3 regions of the Pseudoalteromonas sp. NZS100_1 genome follow, and region 2 is predicted to be linked to each of the others. Evidence: predicted binding sites of a transcription regulator. Region 2 holds the regulator's gene; each other region holds the start of a gene.

Region 1 (7,140 bases), on a different contig from region 2:
GCGCCTACAATAGTGTCTTTTACTGAGCCAAGAGCATCAATAAAATGGTTAACAGTAGAACCTGTACCTACGCCTACAATGGTGTTTTCTTTTACAAACTCGAGTGCTGCCCAAGCAGCTGCTTTTTTTAATTCGTCTTGTGTCATTGCTTTGTGCTCATGTATGTCAGAAATATGCGGTTAGTAACCAAAATTAAATGTTACCAACAGTATGTTTTATCTGGGGTGATAATGGTTTTAAGTGGTACGTCCCACGACTCGATTGGTAGAACATCAACTTTTTGGCATTCATGTGCAAGGCCAATTAGTTGCGGTTTTTGCCAATTTTGTTCATGTAAACGTGCCAATGTTCTGTCGTAAAACCCACCTCCCATTCCTAGGCGATTACCTTGTTTGTCAAATGCAACTAATGGCATAAGGAGGTAATCAAGCACTGGTAATGGGCATATTTGAGAGCAGTTCAGCTTAGGCTCCAAGATACCATAGCGATTTGCTCTCATGGGTGAGTTTTTCTCATAGCGCTGAAATAGTAAATTAGCGCCATTAAATGGGTGTATTATAGGGAGGTAAACAGCATGGTTTAAACTCCATAATTCTTTAATTAACAATGAGGTGTCTAGCTCTCCATCATTACTTAAATAAATGGCAATATGCTTTGAATTCGTTGTTTTTTCGCTTTTTAAATGTTGAATAAAATTCATTTTTAGCGATTGAGCAGCAATTATTTGCTGATTATTTGACAAATTATTACGGGTGTTACGAATTTTAGCTCTTGTTTTTGCGCGTTTATTGCTCATTAAATTAATTAGCCATTCTTAAAAAGAGAATAAATCGGGAAAAATTAAAAAAACAGCCAGTACGATTAGCAAAATGGTGGCAGTTGCAATCAATGAATATAAAAGTAAGTTACTGCGTTTTTTAGGAGGCGCTAAGTCATCATCTAGCATTAGGTCGTCATCTTGCCATTCGTCAATATTTTCGTCTGGTGCTTTTAATTGAGTGTCAGGAAGTCGTTGCTCTAACTCGTCTAACTTTTCTTCAAGGCGAATTAAGCTGCTAGTGATGTAATCGAGTGCATCAAAAATACGTTCGTCACGTTGGTTGTTATTTGCAGCAGGGTTTGAGCCATTTTGAATGATGTTTGAAACAGCTTGAAGCTTACTTTTAATGCCTAAGCTTGCTAGTAATTTAGCCTGTTTTAACGCTTTGTCTTTATCGCTTGGTGCAAACAGTGGCTTACCTTTAAAAAAAAGAGCTACTTTTTCGTCTGAAGTTTTTAATTTTGCAGCTAAATTTGTACATGCTGTTTTTATGTCAACGCTATCGGCAAGTCCTGCAAATATAACGCGAAAGTTATCGGCCATTTAACTGTCCCTAAAGCTTTTATAATGAAATGAGTATATACCTAAAGTACAAAAGAATTCGAGGTCGATTTAATAGTTATTTTGTAGACGCGCTACAAACAATATAGCGAATAAGTTTTAGATGCAAAAACGGCCCTTAAAAGGGCCGTTTTTAATTTACTACAACAATTTTGGCTTAAAGGCCAGCAGCTGCGCGAAGTGCGTCTGCTTTATCTGTACGTTCCCATGGGAATTCGTCACGACCAAAGTGGCCGTAAGCCGCTGTAGGAAGGTAGATAGGGCGCTCTAAATCAAGCATTTGAATTAAGCCGTAAGGGCGCAGGTCAAAATGTTCACGAATAAGCTCGATTAAACGGCTTTCTTCTAGCTTGCTTGTACCAAACGTTTCAACGCTGATAGAAGTAGGCTCTGCAACACCAATTGCGTAAGAAACTTGCAGCTCACACTTGTCAGCAAGACCAGCAGCAACAATGTTTTTAGCAACGTAACGTGCAGCGTATGCAGCACTACGGTCAACTTTTGATGGATCTTTACCAGAGAATGCACCACCACCGTGACGAGCCATACCACCGTATGTATCTACAATGATTTTACGACCAGTTAAACCACAATCGCCCATTGGTCCGCCAATTACAAAGCGACCTGTTGGGTTAATGAAAAACTTAGTTGCACTTGTAATAAGTTCTGCAGGAAGTACCGGCTTGATGATTGTTTCCATCACCGCTTCTACTAAATCTTTTTGTGAAATATCTTCGCTGTGCTGAGTAGAAAGTACTACAGCATCAATACCTACTGGTTTGCCATTTTCGTATGCAAAAGTAACTTGAGATTTTGCATCTGGGCGTAACCAGTTAAGCTCGCCGCTTTTACGAACCTCAGCTTGGCGCTGAACTAAACGGTGTGAGTAAGTAATTGGAGCAGGCATTAGTACTTCTGTCTCGTTACATGCGTAACCAAACATTAAGCCTTGGTCGCCAGCGCCTTGTTCTTCTGGGCTAGTACGGTCAACACCTTGGTTAATGTCAGGAGACTGTTTACCAATAGTGTTTAAAATTGCACACGAGTCTGCATCGAAACCCATGTCTGAATTTGTGTAGCCAATGTCACGAATTGTTTTACGTGTAATTTCTTCGATATCAACCCATGCGCTAGTAGTGATTTCACCACCAACCATAACCATACCGGTTTTTACGTAAGTTTCGCATGCAACACGGGCATGAGAGTCTTGCTCTAGGATAGCATCAAGTACCGCATCAGAGATTTGATCGGCGATTTTATCCGGATGACCTTCAGAAACTGATTCAGAAGTAAATAAATGTTTTGCCATTGTAATTCTGCTCACAAATATTGCGCTTCACAAACGTCGGTATTAGCGCTAAAAAATTAAGGGGCGTATTTTATCGAAAACAAAACACCTTGCATAGTGTTTTTACGCCTAGACGTCTAAATAAAATGTATAATAACTTTTTGGTCTTAAAAAATATTCATAATGCCTCATTTTTATGGGGTTTTTAATTGCACACAGCCCCCACAATAAGTAAGAATGGTGCCATAAAAGCTCTTAAGTGACTTATGAGCATAAACGATTACATAAATACCCGCGCAAATACACATAAAGGTAGGAGAATTCATGCCATCTCGCAAAGAACTTGCAAATGCTATTCGCGTCTTGTCAATGGACGCAGTACAAAAGGCCAAATCTGGTCACCCTGGAGCCCCTATGGGCATGGCCGATATCGCAGAAGTACTATGGCGCGATTATCTAAAGCATAACCCAACAAATCCAGAGTGGGCTGACCGTGACAGATTTATTCTTTCAAACGGCCACGGTTCAATGCTTATCTATTCTCTATTGCACCTAAGTGGTTACGATTTACCATTGGACGAAATTAAAAACTTCCGTCAAATGCATTCTAAAACACCAGGTCACCCTGAATACGGTTATGCACCAGGAATCGAAACTACTACGGGTCCATTAGGTCAAGGGATCACAAATGCCGTAGGTATGGCAATTGCTGAAAAGGCGCTAGCTGCACAGTTTAACCGTGAAGGTCACGATATTGTTGATCACTTTACCTATGCATTTATGGGCGACGGTTGCCTAATGGAAGGTATTTCTCATGAAGCGGGTTCACTTGCTGGCACATTAGGCCTTGGTAAACTTGTTGCATTTTGGGATGACAACGGCATTTCTATCGATGGTGAAGTAGAAGGTTGGTTTACAGATGACACGCCAGCTCGTTTTAAAGCCTACGGTTGGCATGTAATTAGTGGTGTTGATGGTCACGACAGCGATGCTATAAGTGCTGCAATTAGCGAAGCAAAAAGCGTTACCGATAAACCTTCACTAATTTGTTGTAAAACAATTATTGGTTACGGCTCACCTAATAAATCTGGTAGCCACGATTGTCACGGTGCACCACTAGGTGATGACGAAATTAAAGCGTCTCGCGAATTCTTAGGTTGGACTGGCGATGCGTTCGAAATTCCTGATGATATTTACGCACAATGGGATAGCAAAGAAAAAGGTCAACAGCTTGAATCAAGCTGGGACGAAAAATTTGCAGCATACGCAAAAGCATACCCAGAGCTTGCAGCTGAATATAAGCGTCGTATTAATAACGAACTGCCTGGCGATTGGGCTGAAAAATCTCAAGCGTATATTGAGCAATTACAAGCAAACCCAGCAAACCCAGCGTCTCGTAAAGCGTCGCAAAATGCATTAAATGCGTTTGGTCCGTTATTACCAGAATTTATGGGTGGCTCAGCCGATTTAGCTGGCTCAAACTTAACAATTTGGGATGGCTCTAAAGGTTTAACACGCGATGATGCAAGCGGTAACTACATTTATTACGGTGTGCGTGAGTTTGGTATGTCAGCAATTATGAATGGTATTGCCCTTCATAAAGGCTTTATTCCTTACGGTGCTACGTTCTTAATGTTTGTTGAATATGCAAAAAATGCCGTACGTATGGCTGCATTAATGAAGCAACCAAGCATTTTTGTATACACGCACGATTCAATTGGTTTAGGTGAAGATGGTCCAACTCACCAACCAGTAGAGCAAATTGCAAGCATGCGTTTAACGCCTAACTTATACAACTGGCGCCCGTGTGACCAAGTTGAGTCGGCAATTGCATGGCAACAAGCTATTGAGCGTAAAGACGGTCCTACATCGTTAATCTTTACTCGCCAAGGTCTTGAGCAACAAGCGCGTGACGCACAGCAATTAAGTGACGTTAAAAAGGGTGGTTACATCCTTAGCTGTGACGGCAATCCAGAGATTATCTTTATTGCGACGGGCTCTGAAGTGCAACTAGCACAAGATTCAGCAAGCGAACTACGCAGCCAAGGTAAAAAGGTACGTGTTGTATCTATGCCTTGTACTGATGCCTTTGAAACGCAAAGCGCAGCATACAAAGAAAGCGTATTACCGGCATCAGTTTCACGCCGCGTAGCAGTAGAAGCTGGTATTGCTGACTACTGGTACAAGTACGTTGGTTTAAACGGCGCAGTAGTAGGTATGACTACCTTTGGTGAGTCAGCACCTGCAGGCGAACTGTTTGAGCACTTTGGTTTTACAGTGGCAAACATTGTAAGCAAAGCAAACGAGCTTTTTTAATCGATTGCTTTAATATTTAAAAGCCCGCTCTGTTTAAAACAGGGCGGGCTTTTTTGTTTGAATAACTGTAAAAGCGTTGCTTTAAAACGCCAGCAAGCTGGGCGTCTACAGGGAGTTTAGCTTTGAGTGGTAGGCGAAGAGTTTGCTCACGTGGGAAGGCAGCTTCTAATTTATTTAATATTACCCAAAGGGCTGCTTTGAATACTTTAAGTGAGTAACTTTCAATACGCTTCTCTTGCAAGCTATTTACCTATCAGGCAAGGTAGTGCGATAAAATTTATAAATAAAAATCTTAAATTAATAGCAGGAGCTAAAAATGCCAAAGTTCGATAACGTAAGTGTAGTAAAAAAAGCCAATGTATATTTTGACGGAAAAGTATCAAGCCGTACCGTTATTTTAGGTGATGGCGAAGCGAAAACGTTAGGCTTTATGCAACCAGGTGAGTTTGTTTTTGATACAAACCAAAAAGAATGCATGGAGCTTTTAGCTGGCCAATGGGATATTTTATTACCAGGCGCGAGCGAATGGAAAACATTTAATGCAGGTGAATCGTTTAATGTAGATGCAAACGTAAGCTTTAAAGTAAAAGTATCTGACTTTGCTGATTACTGTTGTTCGTACACAGATTAATCAATCAGAGCTTAAATTAAGTAGACGTCTGAAAGCCCATGCAATGTGGGCTTTGCATAAACTTTGCGCAACACATGATTTAAATCACCAAAAGCCGTAAATAACCCTCAAATATCTCTCTTTTTTCCTTGTGTTAATCTAAATAGCCCCCAATACTAATTATAGGTAACAAATAAAAGGATACCCTATGAAAATTAATCTTTCTGGTCACCATGTTGAAGTTACTGACTCTATTAGAGAGCACATCAACGAAAAATTTTCAAAAATCGAGAGCCATTTCCCATCGCTTATTGCGCTCGATATTATTTTGTCTAAAGAGCATCATAAGATCCAAGCTGAAATTAGCACAAATTACGAAGGCACGCGCATATCGGTAAAAGGGGAAAACGAAGTTATGTACCCAGCTATTGCAAGCGCAGCTAAAAAACTCGATGCGGCACTAAAACATCGAAAAGGGCAAATAAAAGCAAACTTACACGAAAAGCCTGTAAGCACGACACCTGAAATCGCACACGAGATCATCCAAGAGATGGATCTTAAATAAAAATTAGTCACAAAGTATTGTAAAAAAGAGCCGCCTGGCTCTTTTTTATTGCCTGTAATTTCTGTAAGTTAGAGGCTCACACACACTATTTTTGAGCAGTAAATGAACCAAGCAGTATCGAAATGGAAATCAAGCCTGAACGCGCTTGGCCCTGGGATTCTCATGGCAACAGCCGCTATTGGAGGTTCTCACTTAGTTGCCTCTACACAAGCTGGGGCAATATTTGGCTGGCAATTATTTTGGCTTATCCTCGTTGTTAATGTTTTAAAGTACCCGTTTTTTCGCTTTGGTATGGAATACACTCTCGCTACTAAAAATAGCCTAGTAGAGGGGTATAAAAGTAAAGGTCCGTTTTACTTTTATAGCTTTATTGGTTTAAACATTGTAGCCGCCGTTGTTAATACCGCCGGCGTATTACTGCTTACCGCAAGCTTACTGCATTACGCTCTACCTATTGTTATTGAAGTAACCTTACTTTGTTGGATGCTGCTAGGGGTATGTTTAGTTATATTACTACTTGGGCACTTTAAAGCGCTCGATAACGTTGCCAAAGGCATTATGGGGCTGCTTACACTTGCAACATTAATTGCTCTTGCTATAGCATTTAGTAACGGTCCAATGGCACCTGCTGACTATGTAGGGCCTTCACCGTACGAACTTGCAATGCTGAGTTTTATGGTGGCTTTAATGGGGTGGATGCCAGCGCCTATCGAAATATCTGCATTAAGTTCTTTATGGCTAAAAGAAAAACAAGCGCAGCAAACCGTCACTAAAAGCCAAGGCCTGTTCGATTTTAACGTAGGTTACTGGCTTACAGCCGGCTTAGCCTTGGTATTTTTTAGCTTAGGCGTATTAGTGCAATACGGGCAAACCAGCAGTATAGAACTCGGTGGTGTCGCGTTTGCCAAACAGCTTATTGATATGTACGCATTAACAATAGGCGAGTGGGCAAGGCCGCTGGTATCAGCAATCGCATTTTT
Region 2 (7,140 bases):
TATAACAACAACCTAGATAGCAGCCAAATATCAGGTGCGGAATCTGGCGCTAAAACCGCGCAGCCAGCATGGGTTGAATTTATGAAAGCGGCACTTGAAGGCAAGCCTGAAGCCCCAATTGAGCCGCCTGAGGGACTTGTTTCTATTCGTATTGATTTAGCTACCGGCTTACTTAGCCATAAAAATGATTACACGAGTCGATTTGAATATTTTGAAAAAGGTACTGCACCTACAAAGTATGTGCTATCTCAGCCTAACGATATATTTGAAGAAGACACTAAAACAGAAGAAGAGCTATTTTAATAATATGTATGTAATACAAAAACGGCAGCTTATTTAAGCTGCCGTTTTTGTTTAAACCAGAGGTTTATTTTAAGTTTTGAACAAGCCAATATAAATCAGAGTGCACACCCGCGGCGGTCACTTCTCTACCCGCTCCTGGCCCCTGAATCACTAATGCGTTATCGCTATACCATTTGCTATTAATTACAAAAATATTATCGCCAGGTGTAAGGTTTGCTAATGCATCGCCATTAGGCACATACGCTATTCCCACTTTAGCAATTACTTCACCTTGTGTGATTTCTAACAAGCCCGTATATCTAAGTACTAAATTTTTAGACTTTGCTGTCACTGCATGCTCTTCGATGAACGCGTCTAGCTGTGCTTTTTTATTTAAAAAGTCATCCCAACTTCCCAGCGCAAGTTCATCTGGCATCAATGCCGATAAGCTAATATCGTCAAGTTCAAGCTCAACACCTAGCTCTCGAGCTAAAATAAGTAGCTTACGCTGCATATCTCGCCCAGATAAATCTTCGCGAGGGTCTGGCTCTGTGAATCCCATTTTCTGAGCTTCCAGTAGCAACTCAGAAAATGGCCTTGTTCCATCATATTTACTGCATAACCACGAAAGCGTGCCTGAGAAAACACCTTCTATACGTGTTATTTTATCGCCACTATTTTGCAAATCAGCCAAAGCAAAGTTAATAGGTAAGCCAGCGCCTACACTGGTGTTATATCGCCAATGTAAATTACGTTCTTTAATATTACTACGAAGTGCTTTATACCAAGTAGTAGGTGCTGTTCCAGCGTATTTATTAGCACTAATTAAATGACAGTTTCTATCTACAAAGTCTGGATATAACAAGCTAAATTGTTCACTTGCGGTAATATCAATTACAATTTTATGCTCGTAATCGAGCTCATTTATAGCATTCAGTAAATCTGCAGATTGATAGCTATTTGCCTCATGCTGCCATTGAGTTTTCCATTGCTGTGTATTAATACCACTTGCATTAAACAGCATTTTTTTAGAGCGAATTAGACCGACTAATTTAATACTAAAGTCATCCGATAAACGCTCAAATTGTGCCGATAACTGTTTAATGAAAACGTCGCCAACGTTACCAAGCCCCGCAACTATAATTGCGATTTCTTGGCCTTTATTAATTAGCTTATCGTGTAAGTCACTTTGTATATCACTATCTATAAATTGATCGGTAAGCAATAAAGCATAGCCAGTATCTTGATGGACAAAACGAGGTTTTATGCTGTGGAGTTTTAATAAATCTAATGCTTGTAAGCTTAATGTATTAACGTCTTGCTCAAGCGCTACAATTGCACAACCGTTTAAATTTGACTCGCTAATATTTGCCCTACCCGCAAAGTAATTAATAACTTGATATGTTTGTGCAGCCGGTACTACTAAATACACTTCACCATTATGGTTAAAGTGATGAAGGCTATGCTGAATAAGCTGACTAACACTTGCAACCTCACCTTCACTTAACCCTTCAACCATTAATAGGTCAACATTTTGCAACGTGGTTATAAAGCGCTTTTTCTTCGCTGAACCTTCTTTTACTATATCTGTTGGACTTGCTTGTACGTCAAAACTACTGCGAACAGCTAGCTTAATATCTGTGTTTTTAAGTGGCGATAGTGTTTTTGCATGTAATACAGGGTTACCCAAACGAGCTAATAAATTAGCCTGTCCACGGCAAATTTTGCCGTACTTAATCGCTTTTTGTACCTTGCGAGGATCAGTGCTATACACCCCCTGTGTATCAGTCCAAATACATACTTGCTTAGCATGGCAATAATTTGCAAGTAGTGTTGCACTGTAGTCACTGCCATTTCGGCCAAGCGTTACTGTCTCGCCTTTGATATCTGCGGCAATAAACCCAGTAACAATATTTATTTTATTAGGCAAAATTAACTGCCCACATTGCTGCGCATTTTGCGCATGCATTAATTCGCCATCATTTAAGGTAAAAAGAGTACGTGCATCTTGAGCGCATGCCTCAATATTTAGCTGCTGTAAATAAGTAGCGAGTAAACGTGCTGACCACAGTTCGCCATGTGCAAGCAATGCAGCCTCTTTTAGCTGCTCAGCTTGAGCAAGTTCTGCAATATAGCTAAGTTCGATACTTAGTGTTTTAAGTGCACTTCGTTTTAAATCGGCTTCTAATAGCTGCTCTATTAAATCACTTTGATGGTTATTTAACTGCAGTAAAATATCAGCGACTGCTTGAGTATCTTGTTTTTGATAGCTTTGCCAAAGTAATACTAGCGTATCGGTTGTCTTACCCGCAGCCGATACCACAACACAGTCGCCCGTCTGAGTATGCCCAATAATTATTTTAGCTACGCTTTGATAGCGCTCACTTGAGCTTAAGCTTGAACCACCAAATTTATGTACACAATTGACCATATTTATACCAATTCGCTTAATTAAGTTGTCTATTTTGAGGATAAGAAAACCGTGTCGATAACAAGGCAAAAATTTCGTTGTTTAGTTGTTCTATATGAGAAATTTTTAACGAAGTTAGCGTGCGGTTTAATCCCTCAAATTGATTAGGTATTATTGCGGATTGGTATTACTTACCAAAGCGCCGGACGGGCTGCACTTAATTTAACGTTACCACCAGGAGTGCCTGCTCCTTTGCCTACACGGCCAACATTTTTATTTTGCCCTGGTTTTACAAGTTCAAACACTCGTTCAAAATCAGCGACTAAATCGTGTATATCTTCAATACCTACCGAAATACGAATAAGCGTATCGCCCACACCCGCTTCTAAACGTGCTGTTGCCTCCATACCTGCGTGCGTCATAGTTGCAGGGTGACAAATTAAGCTCTCTACGCCACCTAGTGACTCAGCTAAACTAAACGTTTTAAGGCTAGTTAAAAATGCCGCAGCGTCGTTTATATCGCCTTTAATATCAAAACTCACCATGCCACCAAAACCAAGTTGCTGTGCTTTAGCCAGCTCATGTTGAGGATGTGACTCAAGACCTGGGTAGTAAACTTGGCTTACATATTCAGAGCTTTCAAGATACTTAGCTATTGCCAGTGCATTTTCTTGATGCTGCCTTAGGCGCACATTTAAAGTACGTAAACCACGAAGCGTTAAATAGCTATCAAAAGGCGCACCCGTAATACCAATGTTATTAGCCCACCAAGCAAGCTCATCGCCTAACTCTTGTGTTGCGGCAATAACAGCGCCGCCTACTACATCTGAGTGTCCGTTAATGTATTTAGTGGTTGAATGCACCACAATATCTACACCAAACTTAAGAGGATTTTGTAAAGCAGGCGACAAAAACGTGTTATCTGCAGCCACCAATGCACCGCATTGCTTTGCAACATCGGTCACCGCTTTAATATCTGTTAAACGAAGTACTGGGTTACTTGGGGTTTCTATCCAAATAAGCTTAGGTTTAATTACTAAAATTTGTTGAAGGCTTTCTTCTTTTGTTAAATCTAATATTTCGAGCTTTAGTAGTCCGCGTTTTTGTAAAGATGTAAATAAACGATAGCTGCCACCATAACAATCATGTGGAATTACTAACGTATCGTCACTATTAAGTAGCTGAGTAGCTAAATGCACGGCAGCCATGCCTGTAGCTGTAATTATGCCACGAGCGCCACCTTCAAGCTTAGCAAGCGTCTCAGCTAAAATATCACGATTAGGATTACCGCTACGACCATAATCATACTCACGCTTAGTATCAAAGTCGGCAAACGAATAAGTAGTCGATAAATAAATTGGCGGTACCACCGCACCATGATGTTTATCAGCATCAACGCCGTTACGTACAGCAATGGTCGCTTTGTTTTTTTCGCTCATATTCGTCACCTGATTAATTTGGATGTTTAGACGTCTAAAAGAGTAAGTTATCCGTTTTGATAAGTCAAAGTATTTTAAAGCTCTAGATGGCTAAAAGTAGAAGGGGCTTCTGCGAATAACACATTTTAGCTCACAAAAGTGTGCTTATCTTTACACCTACAATAGGCTTATTAAGATAGATCGGTATCTATTATTTGACTATCTTTTTTAAATCGATAGAATTTCACGCATATTTACACGCTTTTTATACCGTGTGAGAAATTAATAATCTGAGGCAACGATACATCTTATGGCTAAATGGAATGGTGAGTATATTCACCCATACGCAGAACACGGTAAAAAATCAGAGCAAGTTAAAAAGATCACCGTTTCGATCCCGCTAAATGTATTAAAGGTATTAACTGACGAACGTACACGTCGTCAAATCAATAACCTTCGCCATGCTACAAATAGTGAATTGCTATGTGAGGCATTTTTGCATGCTTTTACTGGCCAACCTTTACCAAATGACGATGACTTACGTAAAGATAACGCCGAAAAAGTACCAGAAGAAGTTAAAAAAATAATGCAAGAAATGGGTCTAGAAGTACCCGTTTTAAACGAAGAATAAATATTACAAAGACAAAAAAACCTCAGTAATTACTGAGGTTTTTTTATGTCTAAATTTTATTGCATAGCTCTACTGTATAGATTTACTGCATATAGTTTTCAGGTAGCTCAATTTGTGCAACACCTGACTCAATAGCAGCAAGTGCAACAGCTCTTGCTATACGCGGCAGTAAACGTGGATCCATTGGTTTTGGAATAATATACTGCGCACCAAATTCTAGTTTATCTACTCCAGCGGCTTTTAAAACTTCTGCAGGTACTGGCTCTTTGGCAATACTTCGAATAGCATCTACTGCAGCAATTTTCATTTCATCGTTAATAGCACTTGCACGTACATCAAGTGCACCACGGAAAATAAACGGGAAACATAAAACATTATTAACTTGGTTAGGGTAATCAGAGCGCCCTGTTGCCATGATTAAATCGTTGCGTGCGCCGTGCGCAAGTGCAGGATCAATCTCAGGATCTGGGTTTGAACATGCAAACACAACTGGTTTTGCAGCCATTAGCTTTAAATCTTCAGCCGCTAATAAGTTAGGACCAGAAACACCCACAAACACATCAGCATCTGCAATTACATCTTGCAATGTACGCTTATCGGTATTGTTAGCAAAAAGCTGTTTATATTCATTTAAGTCATCGCGGCGGGTATGAATAACACCTTTGCGGTCAAGCATATAAATGTGTTCACGCAGTGCACCACACTTAATTAACAGCTCCATACACGCAACAGCGGCAGCGCCTGCACCTAAACATACAATAATTGCATCTTCAATTGACTTACCTTGTACTTCTAGCGCATTTAACATACCAGCAGCCGTTACAATGGCAGTACCGTGTTGATCATCATGAAAAACAGGAATGCTACAACGCTCTATTAATGCTTTTTCAATTTCAAAACACTCTGGTGCTTTAATATCTTCAAGGTTAATACCACCGAATGTGTCGGCAATATTGGCAACCGTATTAATAAAGTCTTCTGTTGTTTTGTGCTTAACTTCAATATCGATAGAATCAAGCCCTGCAAAACGTTTAAACAATAGCGCTTTACCTTCCATTACAGGCTTAGACGCTAAAGGACCTAAATTACCAAGGCCTAGAATTGCAGTACCATTAGTAATAACCGCAACCATGTTACCTTTACCCGTATATTTATAAGCATTTGCAGGATCTGCAGCTATTTCACGTACAGGTTCGGCAACACCTGGGCTATACGCAAGTGCAAGATCATGAGCCGTTTCAGCTGGTTTTGTAAGCTCAATGCTAATTTTACCTGGTACGGGATGTGAGTGGTAATGTAGTGCTTGTTCACGAAAGTCAGACATAACGCGATGGTATCCTGCAATTTAAGTTAAAGTGAGAGATGGAGTCTTGGGGTACGATACCCTTATTATTTTTAAATTCCAAGCAATATCAGGTCTATCCTGTTATATGCTATATCCTATAATTTTAAGAGGTTTTTCAGTAACTTTGCAGGATTATATCAACATTTAATAAATAAAAATTCACCTAAAAAGTAAGTTTTAAGGTGCTTTTATGCCTATCAAAATCTTATAAAATGTATACTTAAAGTATCAGCATAAACTTAGAATAACAGCCTACTACCCTACTTTAAAAACAGATAAGCCCACGTTAGATACTTTTATCAACCTAGTTAAAAATTGTACTATTTAAAATATAGAGAATATCTATCGATTTGTCTGTAAAGGATTATGCATACTCAGAATAAGAATAGGAAATAGTTATGCAAAAGGAGGGGATAGTTAAAATCAACGAAATAATACCAATCTGCTTATATATGGGGTCTATTTAACGTTAAGAAAATTACGCTAGAACTAGGCAAAAATTTTTGTATCTAGTTGTTCTAAATAAAAATTTTTTAACGACGTTATAGTGCAATTTAATTCGTTAAATTGCTCAAAGATTTATGTAGGTTAGTTTAAGATAATAAATAACAAATTTTAGGCACAAAAAAAGCACCCTAAGGTGCTTTTTTTAACTAAACAGCAATAATTACTTCTTGCTGGCAAGTGCACCAAAGCGCTTGTTGAAGCGATCAACACGTCCGCCAGTGTCTAAAACTTTTTGCTTACCAGTGTAAAACGGGTGACACGCAGAACATACGTCTAAGTGAATGTCTTTACAAAGAGTTGAGCTAGTTTCGAATTTATTTCCACATGAACATGTTGCAGAAATTACTTCGTACTTAGGGTGAATACCTTCTTTCATAGGAACCTCTAGTTAAGGCCGCATCGCTCTCCAAACCCGGAGTTTGGCACCATACGTCGTTAAAACAAATTTGTTGGTGGCGGATTTTATCCAACAACCTCCCCCCACACAAGTATTTATTTATATTTTTGCCAAAAAAGTGAACAATCTCTTTCTCAAGCACTATTGCTA
Region 3 (7,140 bases), on a different contig from region 2:
TCCAGTATTACCTGTAGCGCAAGGTATCGACAAAGCAAAACGCCACATTGTGCTTTATATTGCTGTATACGCGTTAGTTGTGATGTTACTGCCAATTACTGGCTACACAGGTGCTGCTTTTATGGCTGTTGCTTGTATTACCAGCTTTTGGTGGTTGCTAATGGCACTAAGAGGGTATCGTCGAAATATTGATGTAACCAGTTGGGCACGTAAAGTGTTCGCGTTTTCTATCATTAATATTACAGCGTTAAGTATTGCTATGGCTGTTGACTATCATAGCGTTGCTCCACAGCTATTAACACTTACCTAATTTAAAAACTTTAACATTCCAAAGTTAATCCAAAGGCTCGAAAGAGCCTTTTTTTATGCCTGAATATTGAAATTATTTAGCATTCGTATACTCGCTATTTTACTTTTTAAAATCATCAGCATTGTAATAAAGTGGTTTAAGGGTGCCGCAATTAATAAATTTATAAGTAAGCTCATTTTCAGCTGGGACACGTTTTGAGGTACGAAGCTTTTGCATACATGCATTAACTAAATCGACAAAAATAAGATGGTTATAGCTCGGCGCTTTTTGAATTTTATGAATATAAATACGCTCAGTACCGCTTAGTGTAATCATGTCGTAGTCTTGCCATTGCGATGATTCACTTAATTTTTTTAGTTCTCTGGCATACAGCTGCTTACTCAAGACCAACTCTTTTTTTGAATAAATTAAACTGCCACCTTGCTGATAATCACCTTCATAAATATCGGCAATAATTGTGATTTCTTCACCACGCATTAAATGCTGAATGTTAAACGCTTGTGGCTTTATAGTAATTAGCTCGGCATTTCTAACAAAATTTAACAGTGCAACATCTGGGTTTCCTATTCTATAGACAACCTGAACATCATCAGGAGAGTTATAACTAGGTAAGTTAATCGCAATTATAGCGGAATCTTTATTTACTAAGGCCATTGGGTGCTCAGAATTGTAAGCAGGATCTACCGGTGGAAGTTCTGCTTTTTCTTCTTCAGCTGCGGCAAAGCCACTTAAAGTGATTAGTAATAAAGTAAGTAGTAGGCGCATTATAATCTCAATTAATTTATGAGCTTAAATTGTAGTATAAAGTTTATATTACTTATATTTTTAAACTAAATTTAGACCTATATTATTACTCAGATATGGAGTGTAATAATGTTCGTGCCTTCAAATGTAGGTTTGGATCCTCTGGGTTTGACGTATTAGTCAGCCAAATTACATTACCTTCTTTATTTACAAACAATGTAGTAGGTGTGCCGCGTATACCTAATTGCTGTGCTATTGCATCGGCTTTTACGGCTGTTTTAAAAGTATAACCTCTATCGCTAAGCGCTTTAGCGGGAGTAGCATCGTCATCTTCTTTAAAGCTCACGGCAATGACCTTTACACCCATGTCATTTATTTTTTGAAGTGCTGGTTGTAGCTTTTTACAATATGGGCACCACGTTGCCCAAAAATGTAAAATGTAAGGCTGGCCTAATAAATCTTGAGTACTGAGAGCAGACCCATCGGCCATTTGTAGATTTAATATAGGTAATTTAGGGTATGTTGCTTCAGTGTCTTGCTCTTGCGCGCTAACTATAAAGCTTAATAGAGTGAGTGTGATGGCAATAAAGAGTTGTTTCATAGTGTTTTCGTTTTTATTGTATGTATTAAATAAGAACGAGTATTTAACATTTTTATTTCACATTAAAAGCGAGCGGCTTGCTCAACAACAATAGCATGGCGTTTAGCGAGGCGAAGATGGTCTTTATCGTAGCCACCACCTATTACTGTAGCAACGGGTGTATTGTGTTCAAGGCAGCGTTTTAGCACTAAATGGTCGCGCTTAACTATGCCATCCCAGCTTATATCTAATTTACCCAAGCCATCGCCTTGCCAAATATCAACGCCAGCATCGTAAAGTACCAAGCTTGGGTTTAGCTCTTTAAGTAAATAACTCAAGGTGTCGTCAACTACGGCAAGGTATTCGTCGTCTTTCATATTATCGGCTAAGCCAATATCTAAATCGCTAGCGGATTTTCTGAAAGGGAAGTTTTTTTCACAATGGATAGAGCAAGTATAAGCGTATGCTTGATGCTGTAACATTGCGGCTGTGCCATCACCTTGGTGCACGTCTAAATCAAAAATAAGTACGTTAGTTACTTCACCCGATTCAATTAAAGTTTGCGTGGTAAAGGCTAAATCGTTAACCATGCAGTAGCCTGAGCCAAAATCGGTATGCGCATGGTGTGTACCACCGGCTAAGTGGCAGGCTATACCATGTTTAAGTGCTAAACGAGCTGTTTGCAAAGTACCTTGAGGTGCTGTAAATGTACGTGCCATAAGCTCTTTTGACCAAGGTAGGCCAATGCGACGCATTGCTTTTTCATCTAAGCGGTTATTCCACAAATCATGTATGTAATTTTCGCAGTGTATTAGCTCCAGTGGCTCTGGCGTGCCTAATATTGGCTCAACCAGGTTATCGCCAATCAAACCAAGCTTTGCTACATGCTGATATAAATGTGCAAACTTACTCATTGCAAAACGATGCTTTGGATCGAAATTAAACGAGTAGTTAGGGTGATACACCAAAGGTAAATGTGGATTTAAAGTCATGTTTACACAAGTTAAAAAGTTTGCACTATGGTAATCAACTAATCCAAATGAGTCTATTCTTGTGTGTCGTGAATCAACATAGCGAGTTCGCGATGTAATAGTTCGTCATCAGCTAAGTTTAGCTCTATTAAACGCTTTAAATAAGTAATGCTGTCTATATCAATATGGTGGCATTTTAAACCAATATGATCCGCTTCTATATGGCACACCACAACCTCCATTTTTATTTCTATTTCGCTTTGAGGCAGCGAAAAACGCAGAACAGCTTGGCTATTTTGGTTGCCAATAAAAGCATCACATTTAGTGATTAATGCGCCATGTAAAGATACATCAAGTAATTTACATGGGTATTGGTGATCATTAAAAATTACTTGTGCATCGGTTGAAAATAAAACACGAGAAAACTGACGACGATTTTGCATAACCTAATTTAGCCTTACTGTTTTTATAATAAATTAAGCATAGCGGGTAATTCTCTACATGCTAGCAGGATATGCTCCTGTAATGCTGGTGGCATAAAAAAGCCCCGCATAAATGCAGGGCTTAGTATTACTGTAATAAATTAGCTACAGTAAATATTAACCAATTTTTTTGTACTTAATACGTTTAGGTTCAGTTGCTGCTGCACCTAGTGTCTTTTTAAGCCACTCTTCGTATTCAGTATAGTTACCATCAAAGAAGTTAATTTGACCTTCGTCGCGGTAATCTAAAATGTGCGTAGCAATACGGTCAAGGAACCAACGGTCATGCGAGATACACATTACACAACCAGGGAACTCTAAAATAGCGTTCTCTAGTGCACGTAGTGTTTCAACGTCCAAGTCATTGGTTGGCTCATCGAGTAGTAACACATTGCCGCCAGCTTTTAATAACTTAGCAAGGTGTAAACGGTTACGCTCACCACCTGATAGGTCTTTAACAAACTTTTGCTGATCGTTACCTTTAAAGTTAAAGCGACTTACATACGCACGGCTTTGGAACTCAAAGTTACCAATTTTTAGTACGTCTTGACCGTCTGATATTTCTTGGAAAACAGTTTTGCTTTCGTCCATACCGTCGCGGAACTGATCAACAGTAGCAAGGTGTACGCTTTCGCCAACGGTAATGCTACCGCTGTCTTGCTTTTGCTCACCACTGATCATTTTAAACAGCGTTGATTTACCCGCGCCATTCGCACCAATAATGCCCACAATGGCACCTTTTGGCATGCTAAAGCTTAAATCGTCAATTAAAACGCGATCGCCAAAACTCTTACGAAGATTAGTTACTTCAAGCACTTGATCCCCTAAACGCGGGCCAGGTGGAATAAACATCTCGTTAGTTTCGTTACGTTTTTGGTAATCAGACTGCTGCATTTCAGTAAACTGAGCCATACGTGCTTTTGACTTAGCTTGGCGACCTTTAGGATTTGAACGAACCCATTCAAGTTCTTGCGCAATTGATTTTTGACGTGCTTTTTCAGATTTTTGTTCTTGCTGTAAGCGCGCATCTTTTTGTTCAAGCCAAGAAGAGTAGTTACCTTCCCATGGAATACCTTCACCACGGTCAAGCTCTAATATCCAACCAGCTACATTATCAAGGAAGTAACGGTCATGCGTTACCGCCACAACAGTGCCTTCGTAATCGTGTAAGAAGCGCTCTAACCATGCAACCGACTCAGCATCCAAGTGGTTAGTTGGTTCATCGAGAATAAGCATGTCTGGTTTTTCAAGCAGTAATCGACATATAGCAACACGACGACGCTCACCACCTGAAAGGTGCTCAATTTTAGCATCCCATTCTGGCAGACGAAGTGCATCAGCAGCACGCTCTAAAACGTTATCAATGTTGTGACCATCGTGCGCCTGAATAACAGCTTCAAGCTCGCCTTGCTCTTTTGCAAGTGCGTCAAAGTCAGCGTCTTCCATGGCGTATTCGTTATACACTTCGTCAAGGCGTTTAAGTGCGTGTTTAACTTCGCCAACAGCTTCTTCAACAATTTCACGAACTGTTTTGCTTTCGTCTAAAACAGGCTCTTGCGGTAAATAACCAATTTTTGTACCAGGCTGAGGATGTGCATCACCTTCAAAATCTTGGTCAACACCGGCCATAATACGTAGTAACGTAGATTTACCAGAACCGTTTAAACCAAGCACACCAATTTTAGCGCCAGGAAAAAAATGTAACGAAATATCTTTTAAGATAGTGCGCTTAGGTGGCACAACCTTAGATACTCGACTCATCGAGAATATAAATTTATCAGGTAAAACCATGGAGGAAAGCCTTCAAATAATAATAAAAATTTCAATGTTGTATTGTAGTGGCTGACAGGTGAAACAGTCAACGAATGGCGGGTTTTAAAGCACTAAAGCATGCTTGTAAGTAAAGTATAAAATCATGAATAAATTTCATTTAGACATCTATACATCTAGAGGTTGATATTTTTTACTTTCAGTTCATAATTAAGCTTCGGTTTTTATGAGCAGGAGTAAAGTATGCCAATTACAGTAAAAGACGAGTTGCCGGCAATTGCACGTTTACGTCAAGAAAACGTATTTGTAATGCCAAAAACACGTGCAAAAACGCAAGAAATACGCCCAATGCGTTTGGCTATTTTAAACTTAATGCCTAATAAAGTAGAAACCGAAGTACAGTTTATTCGCTTGCTTGCCAACTCGCCTTTGCAAGTAAACGTAGAACTACTGCGCCTCGACACTCACCGCAGTAGCAGTAATTCAGAAGAGCATCTTGATACTTTTTATCGTTATTTTTCCGAGGTTAAAGACAACAATTACGATGCGTTAATTGTAACCGGTGCGCCACTTGCCCATTTAGAATACGACGATGTAGCGTATTGGGATGAGCTAAAGGTCATTATTGATTGGGCTGAGCAACACGTTACCTCTACGTTATTTTCGTGCTGGGCAGCGCATGCAGCGTTATATCACCGTTACAATTTAAAGCGCGATTTAAAAGACGACAAACTGTGTGGCGTATTTACCCACCAATGTTACTTTGATCACGGCGCACTGACTCGCGGATTCGACGACACCTTTTTGGTACCGCACTCACGCTACGGCCACATTGATATAAATAAAATAAACGCCTGTGATGAGCTAGTTGTACTGGCTGGTTCTGAGCGAGTAGGGGCTTACTTACTTAAAAATAAATCGGGTAGCCAAGTGTTTATAACCGGTCATCCTGAGTACGACGCCGACTCGCTAAAAGCAGAATACGAGCGCGATTGTAAAAAAAGCCCTAATGCACCAAAACCCGAAAATTACTTTCCGGATGATGATGCAACCAAACAACCTTCAAAAACGTGGCAAAGCCATGCTTTTTTACTTTTTTCGAACTGGTTAAATTACTACGTGTACCAAACCACACCGTATGATATTAATTTAGTTAGCCAAGACGTGAGGACTAACAACTATGCCGAATAACGCTCCTACAAATAATAAGCAAGCCGAAATAAGCGCCGCATTAAAAGAACGCATTTTAATTTTAGATGGCGCTATGGGCACCATGATCCAAGATCATAAGCTAGAAGAAGAAGACTATCGCGGAGAGCGTTTTAAAGACTGGCATGTATTAATTAAAGGCAATAACGATTTATTAAGCCTAACCAAGCCCGATTTAATCACTGATATTCATCGTGGTTTTTTATCAGCGGGCGCCGATATTATCGAAACCAATACGTTTAACTCGACCACTATTTCGATGGAAGATTACGACATGGCAAGCCTAAGTCGTGAAATAAACCTAGAGTCGGCTAAATTAGCACGCGCAATGTGCGACGAATTTAGTGCTAAAACGCCAGAAAAACCGCGTTACGTAGCCGGTGTTTTAGGGCCGACATCTAAAACGTGTTCAATTTCGCCAGACGTAAACGATCCGGGTTACCGAAATGTCACCTTTGATAAGCTGGTTACTGCGTATATTGAATCAACACTTGCATTAATGGAAGGCGGCGCCGATTTAATACTAATCGAAACTATATTCGACACCCTTAATGCAAAAGCCGCCTCGTTTGGCGTTGAAGAAGCCTTTGAGCAAGCAGGGCGCACATTACCAGTTATGATTTCGGGGACTATTACCGACGCCTCTGGCCGTACGCTTTCGGGGCAAACAACCGAAGCATTTTATAATTCTATTCGCCATATTAAGCCTATTTCTATTGGTTTAAACTGCGCGCTTGGTCCTGATTTACTGCGCCAGTATGTAGAAGAGTTATCGCGCGTGTGCGAAACCTTTACATCGGTACACCCTAATGCAGGCTTACCAAATGAGTTTGGTGAATACGACTTAGAAGCGGGCGATATGGCAACCGAAATTATCGATTGGGGTAAATCGGGCTTTATTAATATAGTAGGCGGATGCTGTGGCACCACGCCTGCGCATATTCGCGCTTTTGCAAAAGGTTTAGCGGGCGTTAAACCACGCCAACTACCAGAGCTTGAAGTACGCATGCGTTTATCAGGCCTTGAAGCCTGTAACTTAAATTAAGGAGCCAGCATGACCCAACAAATAGCAGT

Evidence for each region. The regulator MetJ, encoded in region 2, represses methionine synthesis genes. The targets are predictions, from matches to a motif close to TAGACGTCTAGACGTCTA.
Region 1: a site for MetJ is predicted at 2,792-2,809, ahead of metK (methionine adenosyltransferase). Genes of this name have one in related genera too.
Region 3: a site for MetJ is predicted at 5,019-5,036, ahead of metA (homoserine O-succinyltransferase). Genes of this name have one in related genera too.

The regions. Positions count from the first base shown of each region.
Region 1 is NZ_JADYXN010000016.1:47,976-55,115, reverse strand. Features, by position in the region: gene rpiA (ribose-5-phosphate isomerase RpiA) at 1-146, opposite strand, end outside; gene I6F66_RS12090 (5-formyltetrahydrofolate cyclo-ligase) at 200-796, opposite strand; gene I6F66_RS12085 (hypothetical protein) at 815-1,363, opposite strand; gene metK (methionine adenosyltransferase) at 1,539-2,690, opposite strand; gene tkt (transketolase) at 2,994-4,985, shown strand; gene I6F66_RS12070 (hypothetical protein) at 5,002-5,226, opposite strand; gene I6F66_RS12065 (pyrimidine/purine nucleoside phosphorylase) at 5,302-5,616, shown strand; gene raiA (ribosome-associated translation inhibitor RaiA) at 5,804-6,160, shown strand; gene I6F66_RS12055 (NRAMP family divalent metal transporter) at 6,323-7,140, shown strand, end outside.
Region 2 is NZ_JADYXN010000006.1:142,635-149,774, forward strand. Features, by position in the region: gene I6F66_RS06275 (penicillin-binding protein 1A) at 1-303, shown strand, start outside; gene metL (bifunctional aspartate kinase/homoserine dehydrogenase II) at 368-2,713, opposite strand; gene metB (cystathionine gamma-synthase) at 2,884-4,131, opposite strand; gene metJ (met regulon transcriptional regulator MetJ) at 4,421-4,741, shown strand; gene I6F66_RS06295 (malic enzyme-like NAD(P)-binding protein) at 4,824-6,065, opposite strand; gene rpmE (50S ribosomal protein L31) at 6,754-6,969, opposite strand.
Region 3 is NZ_JADYXN010000029.1:42,646-49,785, forward strand. Features, by position in the region: gene cyoE (heme o synthase) at 1-310, shown strand, start outside; gene I6F66_RS16800 (hypothetical protein) at 410-1,075, opposite strand; gene I6F66_RS16805 (TlpA disulfide reductase family protein) at 1,161-1,655, opposite strand; gene I6F66_RS16810 (histone deacetylase) at 1,718-2,626, opposite strand; gene I6F66_RS16815 (PilZ domain-containing protein) at 2,680-3,048, opposite strand; gene ettA (energy-dependent translational throttle protein EttA) at 3,205-4,878, opposite strand; gene metA (homoserine O-succinyltransferase) at 5,101-6,048, shown strand; gene I6F66_RS16830 (homocysteine S-methyltransferase family protein) at 6,038-7,111, shown strand; gene metH (methionine synthase) at 7,121-7,140, shown strand, end outside.